DNA from 4 places in the Hahella chejuensis KCTC 2396 genome. Region 2 is predicted to be linked to each of the others. Evidence: predicted binding sites of a transcription regulator. Region 2 holds the regulator's gene; each other region holds the start of a gene.
The links. Region 2 encodes FNR, which switches genes on or off when oxygen is low (the NO sensors DNR and NnrR bind a similar motif). Its sites were predicted from a motif close to TTGATNTANATCAA; they were not measured.
Positions count from the first base shown of each region.

Region 1: HCH_RS00185 (Hsp20/alpha crystallin family protein) is a predicted target of FNR. The motif match lies at 3,290-3,303, and genes of this name have one in related genera.
Region 3: petA (ubiquinol-cytochrome c reductase iron-sulfur subunit) is a predicted target of FNR. The motif match lies at 3,289-3,302, and genes of this name have one in related genera.
Region 4: HCH_RS17905 (nitrate reductase subunit alpha) is a predicted target of FNR. The motif match lies at 2,105-2,118, and genes of this name have one in related genera.

Region 1 covers NC_007645.1:40,652-46,094, forward strand. Annotated here, with positions in the region: gene aroE (shikimate dehydrogenase) at 1-457, shown strand, start outside; gene HCH_RS00170 (motility protein A) at 567-1,355, shown strand; gene HCH_RS00175 (flagellar motor protein MotB) at 1,352-2,179, shown strand; gene HCH_RS00180 (PA4642 family protein) at 2,264-2,572, shown strand; gene HCH_RS00185 (Hsp20/alpha crystallin family protein) at 2,649-3,098, opposite strand; gene HCH_RS00190 (gamma carbonic anhydrase family protein) at 3,329-3,871, opposite strand; gene prlC (oligopeptidase A) at 4,082-5,443, shown strand, end outside.
Region 2 covers NC_007645.1:1,740,065-1,745,507, forward strand. Annotated here, with positions in the region: gene dnaB (replicative DNA helicase) at 1-1,042, shown strand, start outside; gene alr (alanine racemase) at 1,042-2,166, shown strand; gene HCH_RS07765 (SDR family oxidoreductase) at 2,369-3,274, shown strand; gene fnr (fumarate/nitrate reduction transcriptional regulator Fnr) at 3,271-4,050, opposite strand; gene HCH_RS07775 (coproporphyrinogen III oxidase) at 4,195-5,211, opposite strand.
Region 3 covers NC_007645.1:6,020,094-6,025,536, forward strand. Annotated here, with positions in the region: gene HCH_RS26475 (glutathione S-transferase N-terminal domain-containing protein) at 1-454, opposite strand, end outside; gene HCH_RS26480 (cytochrome c1) at 565-1,323, opposite strand; gene HCH_RS26485 (cytochrome b) at 1,323-2,555, opposite strand; gene petA (ubiquinol-cytochrome c reductase iron-sulfur subunit) at 2,555-3,136, opposite strand; gene rpsI (30S ribosomal protein S9) at 3,385-3,777, opposite strand; gene rplM (50S ribosomal protein L13) at 3,789-4,217, opposite strand; gene HCH_RS26505 (TatD family hydrolase) at 4,441-5,229, opposite strand; gene prfC (peptide chain release factor 3) at 5,241-5,443, opposite strand, start outside.
Region 4 covers NC_007645.1:4,149,551-4,154,993, reverse strand. Annotated here, with positions in the region: gene HCH_RS17910 (HAMP domain-containing protein) at 67-1,929, opposite strand; gene HCH_RS17905 (nitrate reductase subunit alpha) at 2,223-5,443, shown strand, end outside.

The sequences.
Region 1 (5,443 bases), 1.7 Mb from region 2:
TAAGAAGATTCTTCTGGTCGGCGCCGGCGGGGCGGTAAAAGGCGTCATGGCGCCGCTGTTGGATGAAGGTCCCGCCTCTATTGTGGTCGCCAACCGTACGGTTTCCAAAGCGGAGGATCTGGCTCGCATCTTTGGCCGCAATGGCGTTGTCTGCGCCAGGGCGTTCGCAGACCTGGAAGGTCCTTTCGATGTGATTATTAACGGAACTTCCGCCAGCCTGGCGGGGGATATTCCGCCTCTGCCGGATGCCGTCATCGCGTCACATACCTTTACCTACGACATGATGTACAGCTTGCGCGACACCGCATTCGTAGCCTGGGCCAAAGCGCGTGGCGCGGCACACTGCTGCGACGGGCTCGGCATGTTGGTGGAGCAGGCGGCGGCGGCCTTTTACCTGTGGCGCGGCGTGCGTCCGGATACGGCGCCGGTGCTGGCGGGGTTAAGGCAGGGAGATTAGCGCCGCCGCCAACTTTGACTATGCTTAAGCTAATGATTTTAGGCGCTTAGATCCGCTTTAGACGATTCTGAGCCAGTCACTTGAGCATCGTGAAGTATGGACGGTCAACATGGATATACTCACCTGGGTGGGGCTTTTGTTCGGAATGGGCGTGGTGCTGGGAGCGGTTGCTTCCGGCTCCGAGCTGTGGGACTTCGTCAACGTTCCCGGGTTGATGATAGTCGTCTTCGGTTCTTTCGCCGTCACCTTGGTGAAGCACCGTTGGCGTAACTTTTTCGGCAGCGTACGCCTTGCCTTCTCCACTACCTTTCTTGAAAAAACTCAGGACCCATGGGAGCTGTACCGTGAAGCGCGGCAATTGGCGGACGTTGTGCGCAAGCAAGGCTTGCTGGGATTGGACAGGGTTGAAATAACCCATCCGTTTCTACGCAAAGCCGTCGGTCTCGCCGTAGACGGCCATCCCCCGGAATTCATAGAAGAAGTTCTGCTGGAAGACACGCATCAGTATGTCGAGCGTCTGCAGACAGCGGAAAAGGTGTTTCGCGGCCTGGGCGAGTCGGCTCCCGCCCTGGGCATGCTGGGCACCTTGGTGGGGCTGGTGCAGATGCTGAATAACATGCAGGACCCCTCCTCCATTGGCCCCGCCATGGCGATTGCGTTGCTCACCACCTTTTATGGCGCCTTTATCGCCCAGCTTATCGTGTTGCCGCTGGCTGACAAACTGCAGCTTAAAACTCAGGATGAAGTGCGCAACCGCATGATTGTGATCAGTGGCATTTTAAGCATGGTGAAAGGGTTGAATCCGCGTATTATCAAGGACGTGTTGGCGTCTTATCTGCCTGAGCTGGACGCTATGGAAGACCTCCATGAATCGACGCCGGCGCAGGAAGAATCATGATCAAACCGCGCAAGCAATCTGGTGGCTTGCTGCCCGTCGGAGCGCCAGCCTGGATTGTTACCTTCGCCGACCTGATGACGTTATTGCTGACTTTTTTCATTCTGCTGTTGAGCTTTTCCAGTCTGGATGCGGAGAAATACCGCTCCATTGCCTACTCCATGAGTAAGGCCTTTGGCGTGGCCTGGGTTCCTTCGTCTCAGGGCGCGCCGGATATGTATCCTCTGGGAGGCGATATCACGCCTACCGTGCCGATGGAGCCTGTAATCCGCGATAAGGGCGACGCGGAGCAACCGGCGCCGCAATCCAACGTAGAGCCCAGCCTGGATTTAAGCCAGGAAGTGGTGAGCGAAGCGGCGTATATGGAAAACGATCGCCTGGCCTCGCGCATGATCAGTTTGCTGGAGAATGAAATCGAGGACCAGGCGGTGGACATCAAGTTTGACGACAAAGGGGTTGTGCTTAGCTTTACCGAGCGCGCGACCTTTGCTTCCGGCAGCGAGGAATTGAAGTTATACATGCTGCCGGTGCTGATGAAAGTCACCGATGTATTGGCTGACTGCAAGGGAGACATTCTGGTGACCGGCCATACTGACGATCGTCCTATCGACTCGGTGAAGTTCCGCTCCAATTGGGATTTATCGGCGGCCAGGGCGGTGAGCGTGGTGCATCGCCTTGTGCTGGATGGGCGCCTGGACGCCAGTCGCGTGAGCGCCATAGGACAGGCGGAAACGCGGCCCTTGGTTCCCAACGACACTGATGAGCACCGGGCGCAAAACCGGCGTGTGGAAATTCATATCGAAAACGCTGAATGCCGGCTGGGCTGAGCGCGCGCAGCCTTCAATATGCGCGCAGGATCAGGGTAGAATGTGCGGCCCGGTAAATAACTATGATATGCAGGTGAATACGATATGAGCGGTCCTTCACAACCGAAAGTGGTGGATGAGGAATGGAGCGATGAACGGGTTCAGGGATTTTTGGCGTTGCTGCCCCGGGATGAAACTGATCCCGACTACCATGTTCTGCGGCAGGCTTATGAATACATGCTGGCCCGCGATTATGCGCGTTTCGTGGCCTATTTCGCCGAAGCTGGCCGTAATATCAATGCGTTGAGTCCAGAAGGCGAAACCATGCTGGATCGCGTTGCAGAGCACGCACGTGGCGCGGAATATGCGCAAATCCTGCGTGACGCCGGCGGTAAGAAAGCGGCGGAACTGTAAAAAGTCTGGATTGTAAAAAACCGGGGCGAACTACACATCGCCCCGGTCGCCGGTTTAGTGCGGCAGGTCGCCCAAACTACTGCACGTTGATTTCGATTGCTTTGGGCTGCGCCTTTTCCACCTTGGTCAACTGCAAGGTCAGGATGCCGTCCCGATATTCCGCGCGGATGTTGTTTTCATCCACATTATCCGGCAGCGTGAAGGAGCGTGCGAAAGCGCCGTAGAAGCGTTCTACGCGATGGTGTTTTTTGTCGCCCTCTTCTTTTTCCAGCTTGCGTTCGCCCTGAATGGACAACACGCCTTCATGGACGGCCACTTTGACGTGGTTTTTATCCACGCCAGGCAACTCCGCCTTAATCAAGAACGCTTCTTTGGTTTCCGTGATATCCACGGCGGGAGCCCAGTCAGCCTTGCGGATCACTTCTTTGCCGTTTTCACTGACGCGGGACTGGCCCTGCAGAGAGCGGTTATAACGGTCCAGAATATCTTCGAACTCAGAAAACGGATTCCAACGGGTAATCGCCATAATTCAATCTCCAAAAAGAGTTTAAGTACAAATCTGTTAGCCTGACGCGACAGGCTCTATGTAATCATTTACACCTGAAACTGCTGATTGGGGTGACGTCTTGCCCCGGTTACGCTGCGTATCGTGATAATAGAAATAATGGCGTTAAAAATGTTTTCAAGGGGCGCCCTGACGACAAAAAAAATTATATTCTGATTTGCGTCAATTTCCTCCCGCCTCCTGAATTTCCCCTACTCGCTCCAGTTTTCCTGCAGGTGCAGGTCCTTCAATTTGACGTAGTTGGCGGCGGTGTACTGGAAAAATTTTTTTTCCTTGTCACTGAGCGGACGCGCTTGTTTCGCTGGCGCGCCAACGTATAAGTAACCGCTTTTCAAGCGCTTGCCGGGAGGCGCAAGCGTACCGGCGGCGATCACCACATCGCTCTCCACATGAGCGCCGTCCATGATGATGGCGCCCATACCGACAAGGATGCGGCTCTCAAGCGTGCAGCCATGCAAGATGGCCTTGTGGCCGATGGTGACGTCGTCCCCGATCGTCAGCGGGTAGCCGTCGGGGTTGAAAGGTCCCGCATGAGTGATATGCAACACCGAGCCGTCCTGCACGCTGGTGCGCGCGCCGATGCGGATGCGGTGCATGTCGCCGCGTATCACCGCGGTGGGCCAGACGGAGCAGTCGTCGCCCAAATGAACGTCGCCAATGACAACGGCGGTGGGGTCGATAAAGACGCGCGCTCCCTGCGTCGGCGTGATTCCCTGATAAGTGCGCACAGGCATGGTGAAGACTCCAAACATCAAAAATCTGAGGCGCCCTAGTAGGGCTCAAGAGCCCGAATGGCGGATTGTTACTTTAGCATTGATCGGACTATTCTAAAGCAGGATTCCACGGCGCATTACTTGAAAGCCGCCGCCAACGCCCACATTTTGATTGCTCGGGGGCGTTGCGATCAGCAACCCCGGAAGACTTGTCAATTCAGGAATATTTCAATGACCAATCCATTGCTCGCCGATACGGCGTTACCCCCGTTTTCACAGATTCGCGCCGAACATGTCAAAGAGGCGATGGACAAATTACTTGCCGAAAACAGAAAGCGAATTGTTGATCTGGCGGCGCAGCCCGCATTCAATTGGGACAATCTGGCGCAGCAAATGGATAACATGTCGGACAAGCTGAACCATGTGTGGTCGCCGGTCAGCCACCTGAACAGCGTGCTCAACAGCGAAACGCTGCGCGAGGCCTACAACGCTTGTATCCCCGAGCTGTCCCGCTACGGTACGGAAATCGGTCAGAACAAGGCGCTGTACGACGCTTATCACGCCATTAAAGAGTCCGAAGAATTCAGTTCGCTTAGTGAAGCGCAACGTAAATCCATCGACAATACCCTGCGCGACTTCCATCTGGCTGGCGTTGATCTGCCGGAAGACAAGAAAGCGCGCTACATGGAAATTTCGCAGCGTTTGGCGGAGTTGGGGAGTAAATTCAGCGACAACGTGCTCGACGCCACGCAGGCCTGGACTAAACACATCACCGATGCGGATTTACTGAAAGGCATGCCGGACTCCGCTCTGGCGGGGGCGCGCCAGGCGGCCAAGTCCCGTGACAAAGAAGGTTATGTGCTGACGCTGGATTTCCCCAGTTTCTATGCAGTGATGACTTACTGCGAAAATCGCGAATTGCGGCAGGAAATGTATGAAGCCTATAACACGCGGGCTTCTGAACAAGGCCCCTACGCCGGTCGCTGGGATAACTCTGATGTGATGAAAGAAATCCTGGTGCTGCGTTTGGAAAAAGCGCGTCTGTTGGGCTTCAACACCTATGCGGAATACTCTCTCGCCACCAAGATGGCGCGTACGCCGGATGAAGTGCTGGGTTTCCTCAATGAGCTGGCGGAGAAGTCCGTGGCGGTGGCGCGTCAGGAATTTGAAGAGCTGAAAGCCTTCGCCAAAGAGCAGGGTCAGGACGAACTGCAATCCTGGGACGTCAGCTTCTATTCAGAGAAACTGCGCCATCACCGTTACGCCGTATCTCAGGAAGAGTTGAAGCCCTACTTTCCCGCCTCCAAGGTGATCAACGGCATGTTCGCCGTGGTGCAACGCCTGTTTGGCGTCACCCTCGACGAAGTCGCCGAGTTTGATCGCTATCATCCGGACGTGCGCTACTTCAAAGTGCGCCGTGACGGGGAAGAGATCGCCTCCATCTATATGGATCTGTTCGCGCGCGAGAACAAGCGCGGCGGCGCCTGGATGGCGGATTACGCAGTGCGTCGTCGTCTGGACGACGGTTCTGTGCAAAAGCCCGTGGCGTTCATCACCTGTAACTTTGCGCCCGCCACGGAAGAGCATCCTGCG
Region 2 (5,443 bases):
AATTATTCGCGAACGTTCTGTGTTGCGCCAGTTAATCACCGTCGCTAATGAAATCGCCGACGAGGCGTATCAGACGGAAGGGCGCACCAGTACAGAGGTGTTGGACGATGCGGAGCGACGGGTCTTTCAGATAGCGGAGTCGCGGCCAAATCAGGGCGGACCGGAATCGGTGAATCCGATTCTAACGAAGACCCTGAAAAAAATTGATGAGCTGTTTCACTCGGATGGCGCTATCACGGGTGTTACTACAGGGTTTCGCGACCTGGATGATCGCACCTCGGGGATGCAGGCTTCAGACCTGATTATCGTTGCCGGTCGTCCCTCAATGGGTAAGACCACATTCGCTATGAACCTGGTGGAGAACGCACTGATACTGGGAGGGAAGCCTGTCTTGGTTTTCAGTATGGAGATGCCTTCCGACTCCATCGTAATGCGTATGCTGTCTTCCTTGGGGCGCATTGATCAGACTAAAGTGAGAAGCGGAAAACTGGATGAGGATGATTGGCCCCGTCTCACATCAGCCGTCAATATGTTGAAAGACAAGCCTTTATATATCGATGATACGGCAGCGTTAAGTCCAACTGAAATGCGCTCCAGGGCTAGAAGAGTGGCGCGAGATCACAATGGTGAAATTGGCTTGATCATGGTGGATTACCTTCAGCTGATGAGGGTGCCGGGGATGACGGAAGGTCGTACGGCTGAGATTTCTGAAATTTCACGAGGCTTGAAAGCCCTGGCGAAGGAGCTGAACTGTCCTGTAGTCGCGCTCTCCCAGCTTAACCGCAGCTTGGAACAAAGGCCCAATAAGCGCCCGGTCAACTCCGACTTGCGGGAGTCTGGGGCGATTGAGCAGGATGCTGACTTGATTATGTTTATCTATCGGGATGAGGTTTATCACGAGGATAGTCCAGACAAAGGTATTGCAGAAATTATTATCGGTAAGCAGCGTAACGGCCCTATTGGGACGGTGCGCTTGGCGTTCATGGGTAGGTTCACCCGCTTTGAAGATTTGGCCCACGATTATGGCGGGGATTACGAGTAATGCGTCCATCCCGCGCTCTTATTGATCTGGACGCGTTGCGTCACAATATTCGCCTGTTGAACTCCATCGCGCATAACGCCAGGTGTGCAGCGGTAATCAAAGCCGATGCATATGGTCATGGCGCAGTGGAAATTGCCCGTGCGCTGAAAGGGGAAGCCCCCAAGTTGGCGGTGGCTTGTTACGATGAGGCGGTGAGCCTGCGCGAAGCGGGCGTTACGACGCCGCTTCTGGTGCTTGAAGGGTTCTACAGCTCGGAAGAGTTGGCTGACTCCACTCGCTGGTGTGACATAGAGTGGGTTGTGCATGACATGGAGCAGCTGGATATGCTGTCCGAGGTGGCGCCGTTGCGTAAGGCGGGGCCTGACTCCACCCGAATGCAAACCTGGATTAAGCTAAATACAGGTATGAACCGCTTGGGATTGCCGTTAAATAAATTGGCTCACGTCGCAGAGAAACTGCAGCAGTTTCCTGGGCTTTCAGTTATCGGCTTAATGACCCACTTTGCATGTGCTGATGAGTTAGATAGTCTTCTGCAGCAGAGGCAGTGGCGGGCGTTTCAGGCTGGTATGCAGGCAGCGGGGGCGAATGGCTGGAGTTATTCCTCTGCTAATTCTGCGGCTTTGCTGCAGTATCCGGAAACTCATCTGGATTGGGTGCGCCCGGGTATTGCAATGTACGGCGCGTCCCCCATGGCGGATAAGACGGGGGCAGATTTTGGTTTGAAGCCGGTAATGACCTTTGAGTCACGTTTGATTGCTACCAGGGAGCTGCAAGCTGGAGACTCTATTGGCTATGGCGCCGCCTGGACTGCGGACGCCCCAACGCGAATGGGAGTGGTCGCGGTGGGATACGGCGATGGTTATCCAAGGCAGATGCAGAATGGGGCTCCTGTCGCCGTGTGCGGTAAGCGGACAAAAATTATTGGGCGTGTATCCATGGATATGTTGACGGTGGATATCTCCCATATTCCAGAGGCTCGCATTGGGTCTGAAGTGGAGTTGTGGGGCGGGACTGTTTCCGCGGATGAGGTTGCAGGATATGCGTCAACAATCTCCTATACTTTATTTACGGGTATGACCTCGCGGGTTCCCAGAGTATATATTAATCGTTCGGAAGTAGTTTAAGGCGCTGCGTTGGCGGGGGCTCTCGAGGGAGGCTTTGGCGCGGCCTACGGGATGTAAGGCGGGGGAACCCCGATGCGCAGGGTTTGCTAAAATCCCGTCAAGCAGCCAATATTGTAAACATAATATCTTCAGGCGGCCCCGTATTCTGGGGGCTGCCAAAGGCCACGAGATGCATTTAAGGGGTACATGAGTGATTGTTTGTGTGACGGGAATCGATTCGCCATTAGGTAAGGCTATAGCTCAGCGTTTGCAGCAGAGCGGTATAGTGGTGGAGGGCGTCCCCTACGAACAGTTTCTGATGACCAATGATGCGATCGTGCGGGGAATGAAGTCGATGCCGTCAGCGGACTTTGTCGTTCATGCTGCGGAGATGAGCGATTTGTTCAAAGCGGAGCAGCACCCGGACCTGGCGTATCAGGTTAACGTGTCCGCTTGTGCGGCGGTTGCGGAGGTTGCGGACTTATGGAAGGCGCCGATTGTTCATCTTTCCAGTCATCTTGTTTTCGACGGCGTCAAAAAGAATCCTTATATTTCCGCCAACAAAGGGCGTCCTCTCTCTGTGTATGGGCGGACAAAGTTGCAGAGTGAGCAATGGCTTCAGGAAAACTATAGCAAGCATCTGATCTTGAGGGTTGGTTGGTTGCTGGAGGCGGGCGCTCAAGGCTGGTTGCAGACCATGCTTTCGGCATTGTCGTCAGGCAAGCGTCTTAACGCCAGTACCGATATGCAGCTGACCCCTGTTGCGGTGGATGATGTGGCGAGAGTGGTGGACGCTGTTATCAAACAGTTAAGCTGTAACATCTCCGTATGGGGTGTTTACCATTATGCTGGCGCTGAAGCGGTCACCCACTATGAATTGTTGAAGGCGATTGTGTTGCAGGCCTTTGGCCAGGAGGAAATGCTACAGGCTCTGATCGAGAAGAAGGGCGCTGATGTCTTGCCTGGAGTGGCGCTTCCCGCGAATGGGGCGTTGGGCTGCATCAAGCTGCGCAACACCTTTGGCGTCAAACAGCTTCCCTGGCGTCGCTACCTGCCTGCACTGATTGAGCAATGCCAGCAACGTGGGGGCGTGAAGCCCGCTGAAAACTGCTTGGAAGAGAGCCGTTAACGGCCGTTAACGGCGGACTCTTTTTGGTGTTCCAGACACTTAGTGTCGTGGCGGAGAACTTTCTGTAGCTCTTCCAATTGCAAAATCTGAACTTCCCTTCCTTGGACCTTAATAATGCCGTTGTTCTGGAAGCGGGTAATAACCCGACTCACAGTTTCGACCGCCAAACCTAAATAGTTGCCTATATCGCTGCGAGGCATGGGGAGCCTGAAGTTTGTGCCGGACAGGCGACGACGGCTGAAGCGAGTTGATAAGGACAATAGCAGCGAGGCTATGCGCTCTTCCGCAGAGTTTTTGCTCAGTAGCATAGTAAGCTGCCTGCTTTCCTGAATTTCTTTACTCATCAGCGAGAAAAAGTGGTGCTGCAGGCTGGGAATGTCTGAGGCTAAGTCTTCAAATTTTTCCAAAGGAATTTCGCACACGCTAGTGCGTTCGAGAGCGACGGCGGAGCAGGAGTATTTTTCCATGCTAACGCTGTCCAGCCCGATAATCTCACCTGGCAGGTAGAAGCCGGTTACCTGCTCCTCGCCTTCCTCAGATACGGTGAATGTTTTGATTGCGCCGCTACGAACGGCGAAGCAGGAGCGAAATGGCGTATGCTGCTCAAAGATATATTCACCGCGATTGAGCATTTTGCCCTGGCGAATGATTTCTTCCAGGCGATCAATGTCTTCAGCCCCGACCGCTATTGGAATGCAAAGTTTGCTCAAGTTACATTCATGGCAGCCCCTGTGTAAGCTAAAAGGAGAGGAGGTTGCTATATGCTTGCTTTCCATCGGTCGCCTCGTGGCTGAATGAGTGAAACTGCTTAAAGAGGCTTCTAGGATAGCCAATAGCCATTTAAAAGCAAATCCCCACAGCAGGAAATTTACAGGGAAAACCTACGCTCGCCGTTGTTTCTACATAGCTTTCACCTTTTGTTACAACTGTGTCTGAGTGTAACGAATTGCTCTTGCCGGGAGTCCTCCGTTGTCCAGGATTTTGTAGTAGTCATCCAGCTGGGTGGCGTTGCGCAACTGGTAGTGGGGCGTGTAAGAGAATGCGCCCAACCCGACGCCATGCAGACAACTGACGCCTTGGCTTATTAAGCCTGTCCAGGGTAGCGCGAAAAAGTCCTGGGTGATCGGAATAAACGATGCGGACTTAATGCGTCGCTTGAAATCTTTTAGCGCTGTTTCCAGGCTAGGTGTGCTGGTGAACTCTGGTTTATGGCTGGAAAGAAGGATGCCCTGCGGTCTTTCCGTCAGAATTTCCTCAAGATGCTGGGACAGTGCGGAGAATGTGATGGGTGACACTTTCAGACGCAGATAGACGGCTTTAAAGTCGAATGCCCTAATGGTTTGTAGCCAATCCTTAAGGTCCTCAATAGGACAGGACTGCGCATATTCACCGGGATCATTGATGCAGATGATGTTAAAGCCCAACCCTTTGATCAGGGCTAGCGCTTCCTCTGAGTCTGGACGAGCGTCCAACTCGATGACATGACGGGCATCGGCGCCGAAGTTCAGCTTGAACTCCCGCCCTAAATAGTACATGACCTGCGTTTGCGCTGCGGGAGTAAGCTGGCGCACCAGATCGCCGAACCAATGCAGGTACTTAACCTGGCAACCGGCAGGAAGGCTTTGCTTGAGTAGTCTCACTTCCTTTACGACATAGTCGATGTACTTCTGCAGATTTGCGCTCATGGATGGAAGTCGGCGGGTATAATTTTCCGCGCTTACGAGTGTGGTGAAGCAGGGCGCTTGAACGCTCAATGCGAACCCGCCTTCATAGTATCGAGCCAGAGAGCTGTTGCGATAGTCCGCATCATAGGCTCCCTCGTTTAAGGCGCTCCAGTTCTCGCTGGAGAACTCTTTGGGAGGGGAGTTGAGCAAATAAACCCAGCTATCATTACCCCCATTTTGTATCGCTTGTTCGACAACCTTTCCAACTGGCATATTGGGTCTCCAACCAGGTAAGAAAACATCTGCGCGCGCTTGACTGTCGTTGTTGGCGAATTGGCGCGCGCGCCTGCTGTCACACTTGCTGGCAAGTGAGTCCCCCTCTCTCCATGCTCAGTGTATCCAGCTCCCAGCGGGGCGCCTTGATATTGATCAAGGGGTGAGCGGGTGGCTGCCTGTGTGGGTGGACTTTAGTCGCAAAAGCCCTCAAACATTGGGTTTCTGGGGC
Region 3 (5,443 bases), 2.9 Mb from region 2:
TCATGAAATACGGCTTCTCTGAAAAGATGGGAGCAGCAGCTATCAGACTTTCACGAAGCTGTTTGCGCGCCTCTTCAACCTCAGCAGTATCAGATTTACCTTGCAGAACTATATCCGCCAGACTGCACCAATCTTTTTGGATTCGGTACATCAACAAACGGCTCTGCGCCCGCGCAACCGGATATACCGGCAAAAGCGGCGGATGAGGAAAACGCTCATCCAAGTACTCCATCATGATGTTTGGTTCGTACAGCGACAGCTCACGATCCACCAGGGTTGGCAGCGTGTTATAAGGATTTAGGTCAGCAATTTCCGCAGGCTTATCATCAGGATCAACATCGATGATGTCTACCGCCACCCCTTTCTCAGCCAAAACAATACGGACTCTATGACTGTAGTGGCTCTGCGGATCAGAAAAAAATGTCATTGATGACCGTTTGGTCACGACTCCCATAGAATTACCTCGGTCGCTTGTAACTCAGATTATTCAGAAAGAAAAATTCCAGCACCGGGCAACCCGATGCTGGAGCTTTTATCCAAGGTCGAACATTATACACGAAAAGACTAATGAACGTCTTTCCAATATTCTCTATTGAGGAGGTATGCGGGCACGAACAGAATCACCAGGAACAAAAGCACGTACGGAGCAATCTCTTCACTCTCCAGCCTTGAGGGCTCGCCCACATAAGCCAGGAAGTTGACCATGTCGCGAATCGCAGCATCATACTCTTGCGGCTCCATGCTGCCCGTTGTAGCGAATGACTTACAACCCGGCGCGCCCACTACAACTCCACTCAACGGATCAATACCTGCCTTGCCGCCCAACTCCGGTTTCTCCGCACACAACCCCTGCAGATCAACCAGAACATGAGGCATACCAACGTCTTTAAATACAACGTTGTTTACCCCCCAAGGCCTGGACTCGTCCTTGTAAAAGCCGCGCAAATAACTATACAACCAGTCAGGACCGCGCAGCCTTGAAACCAGCGTCAAATCTGGCGGCGGAGCGCCGAACCAGCCTTGCGCCATGGACGGAGCCATAGCAATATCCATCAGCTGCCCAATCTTCGCATCGCCGAAGATCAGATTCTCTTCGTAAAGGTTGTGCGGAATACCAATGTCATCCGCTACACGCTCATAACGGGAATACTTTAAGGAGTGGCAGCCCATACAGTAGTTAGTAAACATCGCAGCGCCTCTTTGCAGAGAGGGCTTATCGCGAATATCGACATCTACGTGATCTAAATGAACATCTCCACCGCCAGCCGCATGTGCAAGAGACGTCACGCACGAGAGAAGCAGAACTTTGAGTATGCTTTTCATTAGTGAGTCACCCTCTCTGGTACAGGTTTAGTCTTTTCTGCTCTGGTATACCAAGGCATCAATAGGAAGTATGCGAAATATAAGCCTGTACATAGAGGAGCAAGCCAACTCGGCTGCTCATTAGCTGGCAAGACTCCACAAACCCCCAAAATCACGAAGCTGACGACAAGCACTAAAAGGGCAATTTTGCTCATCGCTCCCTTATAACGAATAGACTTCACAGGACTGCGATCCAACCAAGGCAACACAAACAGAATTGCTATTGCAGCCCCCATAACGACAACGCCCCAGAACTTCGCGTCCACACCGAATAGCGGATACGTGATTGCACGAAGCATCGCGTAGAAAGGCGTGAAGTACCATACAGGCGCAATATGCTCAGGAGTTTTCAGCGGATTTGCCGGTTCGAAGTTAGGCTTCTCAAGGAAGTAGCCATTCATTTCAGGGAAGTAGAACACTACTACGCAGAATACGAATAGGAAAACAATCAACGCGACGATGTCATGCACCGTATAGTAGGGGTGGAAAGGAATTCCATCTTTAGGAATACCGTTTTCATCCTTGTTCTTTTTAATCTCAACGCCGTCTGGGTTATTCGAACCCACTTCATGAAGCGCCAAAATATGCAGCACCACCAAGCCAAGCAGTACAATTGGTAAAGCGATGACATGCAGAGCAAAGAACCGGTTAAGAGTAATACCCGATATTAGATAGTCGCCACGAATCCATTGAGCCAAGTCTTCGCCCACATAAGGTATGGCGCCAAACAGAGAAACGATAACCTGCGCACCCCAGTATGACATCTGCCCCCAAGGCAGCAAGTAACCCAAGAACGCTTCCGCCATCAGGCACAGATAGATGGTCATGCCGAATATCCAAACTAGCTCACGGGGCTTTTTATAAGAACCGTACAAGAGCCCTCGGAACATATGCAGATAAACGACGACAAAGAAGGCGGAGGCGCCAGTCGAATGCATTAATCGAATCAGCCAGCCGAACTCAACGTCGCGCATAATGTACTCTACTGAAGCAAACGCGCCTTCAGCAGAGGGGTTATAGCTCATTGTCAACCAAATGCCCGTAAGCAACTGATTAATTAGAACAACCAAAGACAAAGAGCCAAAGAAATACCATACGTTAAAGTTTTTAGGCGCATAGTACTTGCTCATATGCTTTTCGAAGGCATCGACGACTGGCAGGCGATCGTCGATCCACTGGATAAGCTTCTGCATTATGCGTTCTCCTTGTCTTCACCTACGATGAGGTTCACGTCATCAACATACATGTGGGGAGGCACTTCAAGATTCTTAGGAGCAGGGACATCTTTGAAGACCCTTCCCGCCAAGTCGAACTTGCTACCATGACAAGGACAGTAAAAACCGCCAACGGTTTCATCGGGTATCACCTCTGGCAGGAACTTTGGTGAGCAGCCCAGATGCGTACAGATTCCAACCAGTATGACGTATTCATCTTTGATGGAGCGGTGAGGGTTTTGAGCGTATGCGGGTTGCTGCGGCTTTTCAGATTGCGGATCCTGCAATTGCTCCGCAATCGAATCCAAGCCTTTGAGCATTTCCGGCGTTCTCCGCACGACCCAAACAGGTTTGCCCCGCCATTCAACGGTCATCTGTTGGCCAGGTTCAATCTTACTGATATTGACCTTAACAGGCGCTCCAGCGGCTTTTGCTTTAGCGCTTGGGTTCCAGGAAGCGACAAAAGGCACGGCCGCGCCGATGGCGCCGATACCTCCAACGACCGAGGTTGCTCCCACCAGAAAACGACGGCGGCTCTTATTCACGTCGTCTTTCGTCATACTAGGTTTCTCCCATCAGGCAGCAATTTGAGGCCAAAATCAGGCCATTATGCTCTTATTTCTTCAGGCGTAAAATCCGGCTGACATACTAATTAAAATGCCTTATCGATACAAGGACGACGCACGTGCGGCGAGGCCTTGTCTCAACAATATTGATCCAAGTTAAATATCTGTCGGGCGGCTTTGACCCATTTTCAGCGGAAACAAAAAAGCCCGGATTACCGGGCTTTTTATTGAAAGCGTAATGATTAACGCTTGGAGAATTGCGGACGCTTACGCGCTTTACGCAGACCCACTTTCTTACGTTCAACTTCACGAGCGTCGCGAGTAACGTAACCGGCCTTACGCAGCGGAGAGCGATTCGCTTCATCATATTGAATCAGCGCACGAGTGATGCCGTGACGAATTGCGCCTGCCTGGCCAGAAGGACCGCCGCCTTTAACAGTAACAAATACATCAAAATTGCCAATAGAGCCCAACAACTCCAGAGGCTGACGTACGACCATACGCGCAGTTTCACGACCAAAGTATGAATCCAGATCAGTCTGGTTCACAGTAATTTTTCCGCTACCGGGTCTCAGGAAGACGCGAGCAGTCGAAGTTTTACGACGACCTGTACCATAGTATTGAGTAACAGACATATCCACCTTCCTTAAATTTTCAGTTCAATCGGTTGCTGAGCGGTATGCGGGTGTTCAGCCGAAGCGTATACCTTGAGCTTTTTCAGCATCGCACGACCTAAAGGATTGCGCGGCATCATGCCTTTAACAGCTGTTTCGATAACACGCTCAGGAGCATGTTGGATCAGCTTATCAAAAGACATCTCTTTCAAACCGCCAGGATAGCCTGTGTGGCGATAGTACATTTTGTCTTGAGCCTTGTTGCCGGTAACACGCACTTTTTCCGCGTTAACTACAACGATGTAATCCCCAGTGTCAACGTGAGGGGTATATTCCGCTTTGTGCTTGCCCCTCAAGCGACGGGCGATTTCAGTAGAAAGACGTCCAAGCGTCTTGTCGGTCGCGTCTATAACATACCAGTCACGCTTTACGGTTTCTGGCTTAGCGCTGATCGTTTTCATTTAAATCCCGCCTTACTCTTAAATTCTCGGCTGATTAATCCAAATAAAACGCACGCTGCGCCTTCCCTTCGGGGGAAGTTACAACGACGTTCTGACTTTTCGGAACTCGGGCTTCGGGGCTTCGCCAAAGTTCCTAACTATATTGCAAATCCGGGCGCAGGATTATATTGCACTTCCTGCTCAATTGCTACTCTAAATCCAATTAATTACGCGGCCCACAAAGTTAAGGCTTCGATTCAAAGCCTGGGAGGTCAAATGTATCGATAGTGTTTTGAAGAATCGTGTCGGATATCCGTTCGGGCGCCTCTTCTCTCAAGGCGCACAGCACATTAAATACCTGGGGAATCATCTCTGGGGAATTACGCCGCCCCTGTCGACCACACAATGGCATATCCGGAGCGTCCGTCTCTAACAGAAGGGACTCCAACGGAAGTCTGGAAATCGCCTTTCTGGTTTTTTGCGCCCGGTCATAGGTGATGACGCCGCCAACCCCTAATTTGAGCCCCAGTTTTACAAACTGCACCCCCTCTTCATAGCTTCCCGAAAAGGCGTGCACAACCCCACACTTAACGCCAGATTCTTTAACCCGCTTCGCAAGCTGACTATGAGTTTTTCTGGAGTGAAGAATCACGGGAAGATCTAACGCTTTCGCCATCCTCAGCTGCTCACTCAAAAAATACAGCTGCACGTCAAAATCAATATCCGCCGTCGCATCCAGCCCACACTCCCCCACAGCTGAGACATCCGCTCGTTGTTCGCGCAACTGGTTATCCAGCTCATCCAGATGAAGTTCTAAGTGCTCGTGTAGATAAAGAGGATGAATACCCAGCGCGAAATTAAGCTCGTCAAAGCTCTTAGCCAACTGAGATATGCGAGTCCAATTTTGAATGCCTACCGAGGGCGCAATGATACGCCTTACACCCAACCCCCAGGCATTACGCAACACATCTTCCCTGTCGTCATCGAAGTCGGGAAAATCAAAGTGGCAATGGCTATCAATAAAAATCGCCATCGCCAACTCCCTTAATGTTCCCGCGTCTTCCGGAACTGAACATCCGGGTAGCGCTCAATGGCGAGCTGCAAATTAACATTCGTCGGCGCAAGATAGGTTAAGTTATCACCACCATCGAGAGATAAGTTCTCAGACACCTTCCGCTTGAACTCTTCCAGCTTTTTCGGATCTTTTGCATCAACCCAACGGGCCGTGGAAACATTTACCGGCTCGT
Region 4 (5,443 bases), 2.4 Mb from region 2:
TATTAGGGTGGGGAGGGGTGGGAGAATAGACGCGATGTCTGCATTGCGTGTGAGATATTTCCTACATTATTCGGCGTATGAGATTTTCCGCTCCTGTAAGTAGCTGGGAGTAAAGCTGAACAATACGGCAGTGCCGCCTTCCGGTATGCGTTGAATGGCTAGCTCGCCATGCAGATTGCGGGTGCGTTCGCGCATGATGGCGAGGCCGTAATGATTCAGCTTCTCTGGATCTTCTGGGATGCCGACGCCATTGTCGATAATGGCTAAGGTGACTTTTTTCTTAGGGTCTGAATGCAGGGAGACTGTCACCAGATTTCCTTGAGAGTGACGCACGGCGTTTTGCAACGCTTCCCGTGTGATCTGCAGCAAGTGAATTTCTTCATTGGGGGAGAAGGGAATGTCTTCCACCCGATAATCCAGCACAATTTTGACATTCGTGCTTTGCTCGGTCAGTTGCTCAACGGTATGCAATATGGCTGCGTGCAGACCTTTCTCGGAAATGCTCAGACGGAATGTAGTGAGCAGCTCGCGCAACTGCCGATAAGCGGACGTGATGCCTTCCTTGAGCTCTGCGGTAATGCCGTCGATCTGTTCGTCTTCCACTTGTTTTGACTGCAAGGCGCGAGTCAGGCGAGCGACCTGTATCTTTAGATAGGAGAGGCTCTGCGCCAATGAGTCGTGTAGCTCCCGAGCGATGACGTTGCGTTCGTTCATCAGAGACACCCGACGTTCCTGATCCCCCTGATTTTTCAAACTGAGCGCCACGGCGACCTGGTCGGAGAAGGATTGCAATAATTGATGCTGCCAACTTTCCAGGTATTGGCTGTTGCGCAGCGTGCACACTATCACGCCATATTGGACGCCTTCCTTGATCAGAGGATATCGCACCTGCACTTCGTCATTGTCCCGGCACACCTGGGCTTTTTCCACCATGCACTTTTCGCATTCCTGGCGCTGACAGGAGGAAGGCAGCTCCGTCATATAGTCGTTGCGGATGTGTTCATAGGGAATCACCGCCTCGGGAGTTTTCAGGCAAAGTTCAACGCCGCCGACGGCGGTAATACTGGTGAGTTCCTCCAGCCAGGCCTGAAAATCAATATTCTCATGAGTTTTCTCACTGACTTCCCGCGCCAGATGATAGAGAAAATTCAAGGAATCGTTACTGCGCTTTAGCGCCTGGGTTTTATTTTTGACCCGTGTCTCCAGAGATTCGTACATCTCCGATAGCGCATCGCTCATCTGATTGAACGTCTCCGCCAGCAGGCCCAGCTCGTCATCATTTTTTACTTCCAGGCGGTCGCTGAAGTCGCCGCGGGCGATCTTGCGTGCGTTTTGCGTCAGGCTGCGCAAAGGCAGCTCGACATGATGATGGAGAATGAGCAGGGAGAAGCTGACCAGGGCGAAGGTGAGAAACAGGGCGCTGATTTGTATCAGACGCAGGTTCTCGATGCGATCCTCCGCGCGGATCTGATAGAGCTGCACCAAGTTGTCTATTTCATCAACAAACTTGTCGATCTTTTCGCCCAATTGATCCGCAACGCGGCGGTCCGGATTGTGGGCGTAGGTGGCGATAAAGCCGCTGACATCGTTCTCCCAACTCTCACGAACCTGCATGAATTGTCGATGCAATTCCGAGGAGTCGTCTTTCATGGCTTCCGCCACCAGCACGGGGTTTTCGATGCGTTCGGCAAATTGGCGGGTAAGCGCCGCTACGAAATCTGAGGGCGGCGTATCCAGGGTCAGCAGCCGAGCCTGCATACGGTAGCTCTGCATGCGCAGGGAGCCGGCGATATTCACCGCCTCCGCGTCTTTTTCCGCTGACTCGGAGATGAAGAATGACGCCAGCATAGTGATCATCGCCAGTGACACCATGGCGATCATTAAGGCGCCCATTCGGAAGATTAATGATTTCTGGAATCGCGCAATCATCGTTTCGAACTCCTTCCAGGGGGGAGTACTACCAAAGAACCTAGACCTGTCGTTAGCTCAATCAATCTATGCTTCCAATGTATAACTTATTGAAATATAAGAACAACCCATTTTTTGCCCCTACCCCCTAAGAGGTATGCGCCAGAGGATACTGACGCGTCCTCAAAAAACCGCTTTGATTTGCATCAATTATAGTCCCCCAGGCTCTCCTAGAATGAATTTGAAATTAAAAAATGACCTGTCTCTAACGCTGTGCTCCATGCTTCGAAGCAGGTTCTGATGAGGAGTCCAACATGAGCCATTTTCTGGATAGACTGCAGTTTTTCAAACGCAAGGGAGAAACTTTCGCGGATGGACACGGCGCCACCACCAAAGACGATCGTAGCTGGGAGGACGGTTATCGCCGTCGTTGGCAGCATGACAAAATCGTGCGCTCTACGCACGGGGTGAATTGCACCGGCTCCTGTAGCTGGAAGATTTACGTTAAAGACGGTCTGGTGACCTGGGAAACCCAGCAGACCGATTATCCTCGCACACGACCGGACCTCCCTAATCATGAGCCTAGAGGCTGCCCCCGTGGCGCCAGTTATTCCTGGTATATCTACAGCGCCAACCGGCTTAAGTACCCGAAAGTCAGACAAAGCCTGATCAAACTGTGGCGCGAAGCGAAGCAGAGGCACGACGATCCCGTTGACGCCTGGGAGAGCATCGTCGAAGACCCCGCCAAAGCGAAATCCTACAAGCAACGTCGCGGCTTGGGCGGATTCGTTCGCAGTTCATGGACTGAGGTAAACGAGATTATCGCCGCCGCTAACGTCTATACGGCGAAGCGTTATGGCCCAGACCGCATCTCTGGATTTTCTCCGATTCCCGCCATGTCCATGGTGTCCTACGCCGCCGGCTCCCGCTATCTGTCTCTGATCGGCGGCAACTGCCTGAGCTTCTACGATTGGTATTGCGACCTGCCGCCGGCGTCTCCACAGATCTGGGGCGAACAGACTGACGTGCCGGAAGCGGCGGACTGGTACAACTCCAATTACATCATCGCCTGGGGCTCCAACGTGCCTCAGACCCGTACTCCTGACGCGCACTTCCTGACCGAAGTGCGCTACAAAGGGACTAAAACCTGCGTTATCACGTCGGATTATTCCGAATGCTCCAAATTCGGCGATACCTGGCTGGCGCCCAAGCAAGGCACTGACTCCGCACTGGCTATGGCCTTCGGACATGTCATCCTGAAAGACTTTCACGTGGATAATCCCAGTGAATATTTCACGGACTATGTGCGCCGCTACACCGACATGCCCATGCTGGTCATGCTGGAAGAACACGAAGGCCGCTACATTCAAGGGCGTTTCCTGCGCGCTTCGGATCTGTCCGGCAATCTGGGACAGGACAACAATCCGGAATGGAAAACCATTGCGGTTAATGAAGCTACCAACGAGCTGATTTCACCTACCGGCGCGGTGGGATATCGTTGGGGGGAGCAGGGCAAATGGAATATTCAGCAACTGGACGGTAAGTCCGGCGCGGAAGTGAAACTGGCTCTCAGCCTGAAATCGCTGTGTGATGAAGTCGCGCCTGTCGCATTCCCATACTTTGGCGGGCAGGAGCATGAATATGACTACTTCCAGCACACCCACCACGATGAGCTGCTGATCCGCAAAGTGCCTGTGAAGAATGTGCAGTTGGCGGACGGCTCCACGGTGAAAGTGGCCTGCGTATTCGATCTGACCGTGGCGAATTATGGCGTCGACAATGGCTATGACGACCCAGCCTGCGCCAAGGACTATTCTGACGATATTCCCTATACGCCAGCCTGGCAGGAAAAAATCACTGGCGTGCCCCAGGCGGATGTTATCCGCGTGGCTCGCGAGTTCGCCCGCAATGCGGATAAAACCCATGGTCGCTCCATGGTCATCGTCGGGGCCGCGCTGAACCACTGGTATCACATGGACATGAACTACCGCGGTCTGATCAACATGCTGATGCTGTGCGGTTGCGTCGGCCAAAGCGGCGGCGGTTGGGCGCATTATGTGGGGCAGGAGAAGTTGCGTCCTCAGTGCGGCTGGCTGCCTCTGGCGTTTGGGCTGGATTGGCAACGTCCGCCCCGGCAGATGAACGGCACCTCCTTCTTCTATAACCACGCTGATCAATGGCGTTATGAAAAACTGCAGATGACGGAAGTGGTGTCGCCCCTGGCGGATAAAGGCAAATGGAGCGCCTCCATCATTGATTACAACACCCGCGCCGAGCGTATGGGCTGGCTGCCGTCGGCCCCCCAATTGGGTATGAATCCGCTGATATTGACCAAGGAAGCGGCGTTGGAAGGCATGGACCCGAAAGATTACGCCATCAAACTGATAAAAGAAGGGCAACTGAAATTCGCCTGTGAGGACCCGGATAACCCGCAAAACTATCCTCGCAACATGTTTATCTGGCGCAGCAATCTGCTGGGCTCCTCCGGCAAAGGACATGAATACATGCTGCGCCACCTGTTGGGAACCAAGCATGGTCTGCTGGGCAAAGACCTGGGTGAAATGGGCGAAACCAAGCCGGAGGATGTGATCTGGCGCGACGAAGCGCCGGAAGGCAAGGTGGATCTGCTGGTGACGCTGGACTTCCGTATGTCCACCACCTGCCTGTATTCCGATATCGTGCTGCCCACGGCGACCTGGTACGAAAAGGACGACTTGAATACGTCAGACATGCATCCCTTTATCCATCCTCTGTCAAAGGCGGTGGACCCGGTATGGGAGGCGCGCAGCGACTGGGATATCTTTAAAGGCATCGCCAAGCAGTTCTCCGCGGCGGCGCAAGGCCACCTGGGCGTGGAAAAAGACTTGGTGACTGTGCCGATTCTGCATGATACCCCGGCGGAAATCGCCCAGCCGTTTGGCGTCGAGCATTGGTGGAAAGGCGAGTGCGACCTGATTCCCGGTAAAACAGCGCCCAATATGGTTGTGGTGGAGCGGGACTACCCCAACACCTACAACCGTTTCACCTCTGTCGGCCCTCTGCTGGACAAATTGGGCAACGGCGGCAAAGGCATCAACTGGGATACCAAAGAGGAAGTGGCGTTTCTCGCCAAACTGAATCTGACTCACGACGAAGACAGCCCGCGCGGCGGTCGTCCCAGAATCGAAAGCGCCATCGACGCGGCGGAAGTGATTCTGTCCCTGGCGCCGGAGACCAACGGCCATGTGGCGGTGAAGGCGTGGGAAGCATTGGGGCGCGCCACCGGTCTCGATCATACCCATCTGGCGCGGCCCAAAGAGGAAGAGAAAATCCGTTTCCGCGACATCGTGGCGCAACCCCGCAAGATCATTTCCTCGCCCACCTGGTCTGGTCTGGAGGATGAGCATGTGAGCTATAACGCGGGCTACACCAACGTCCATGAGCTGATTCCCTGGCGCACCATCACCGGTCGTCAGCAGTTCTATCAGGATCATGAATGGATGCGCGACTTCGGCGAAACCATGTGCGTCTATAAACCGCCGATCAACCTGAAGAC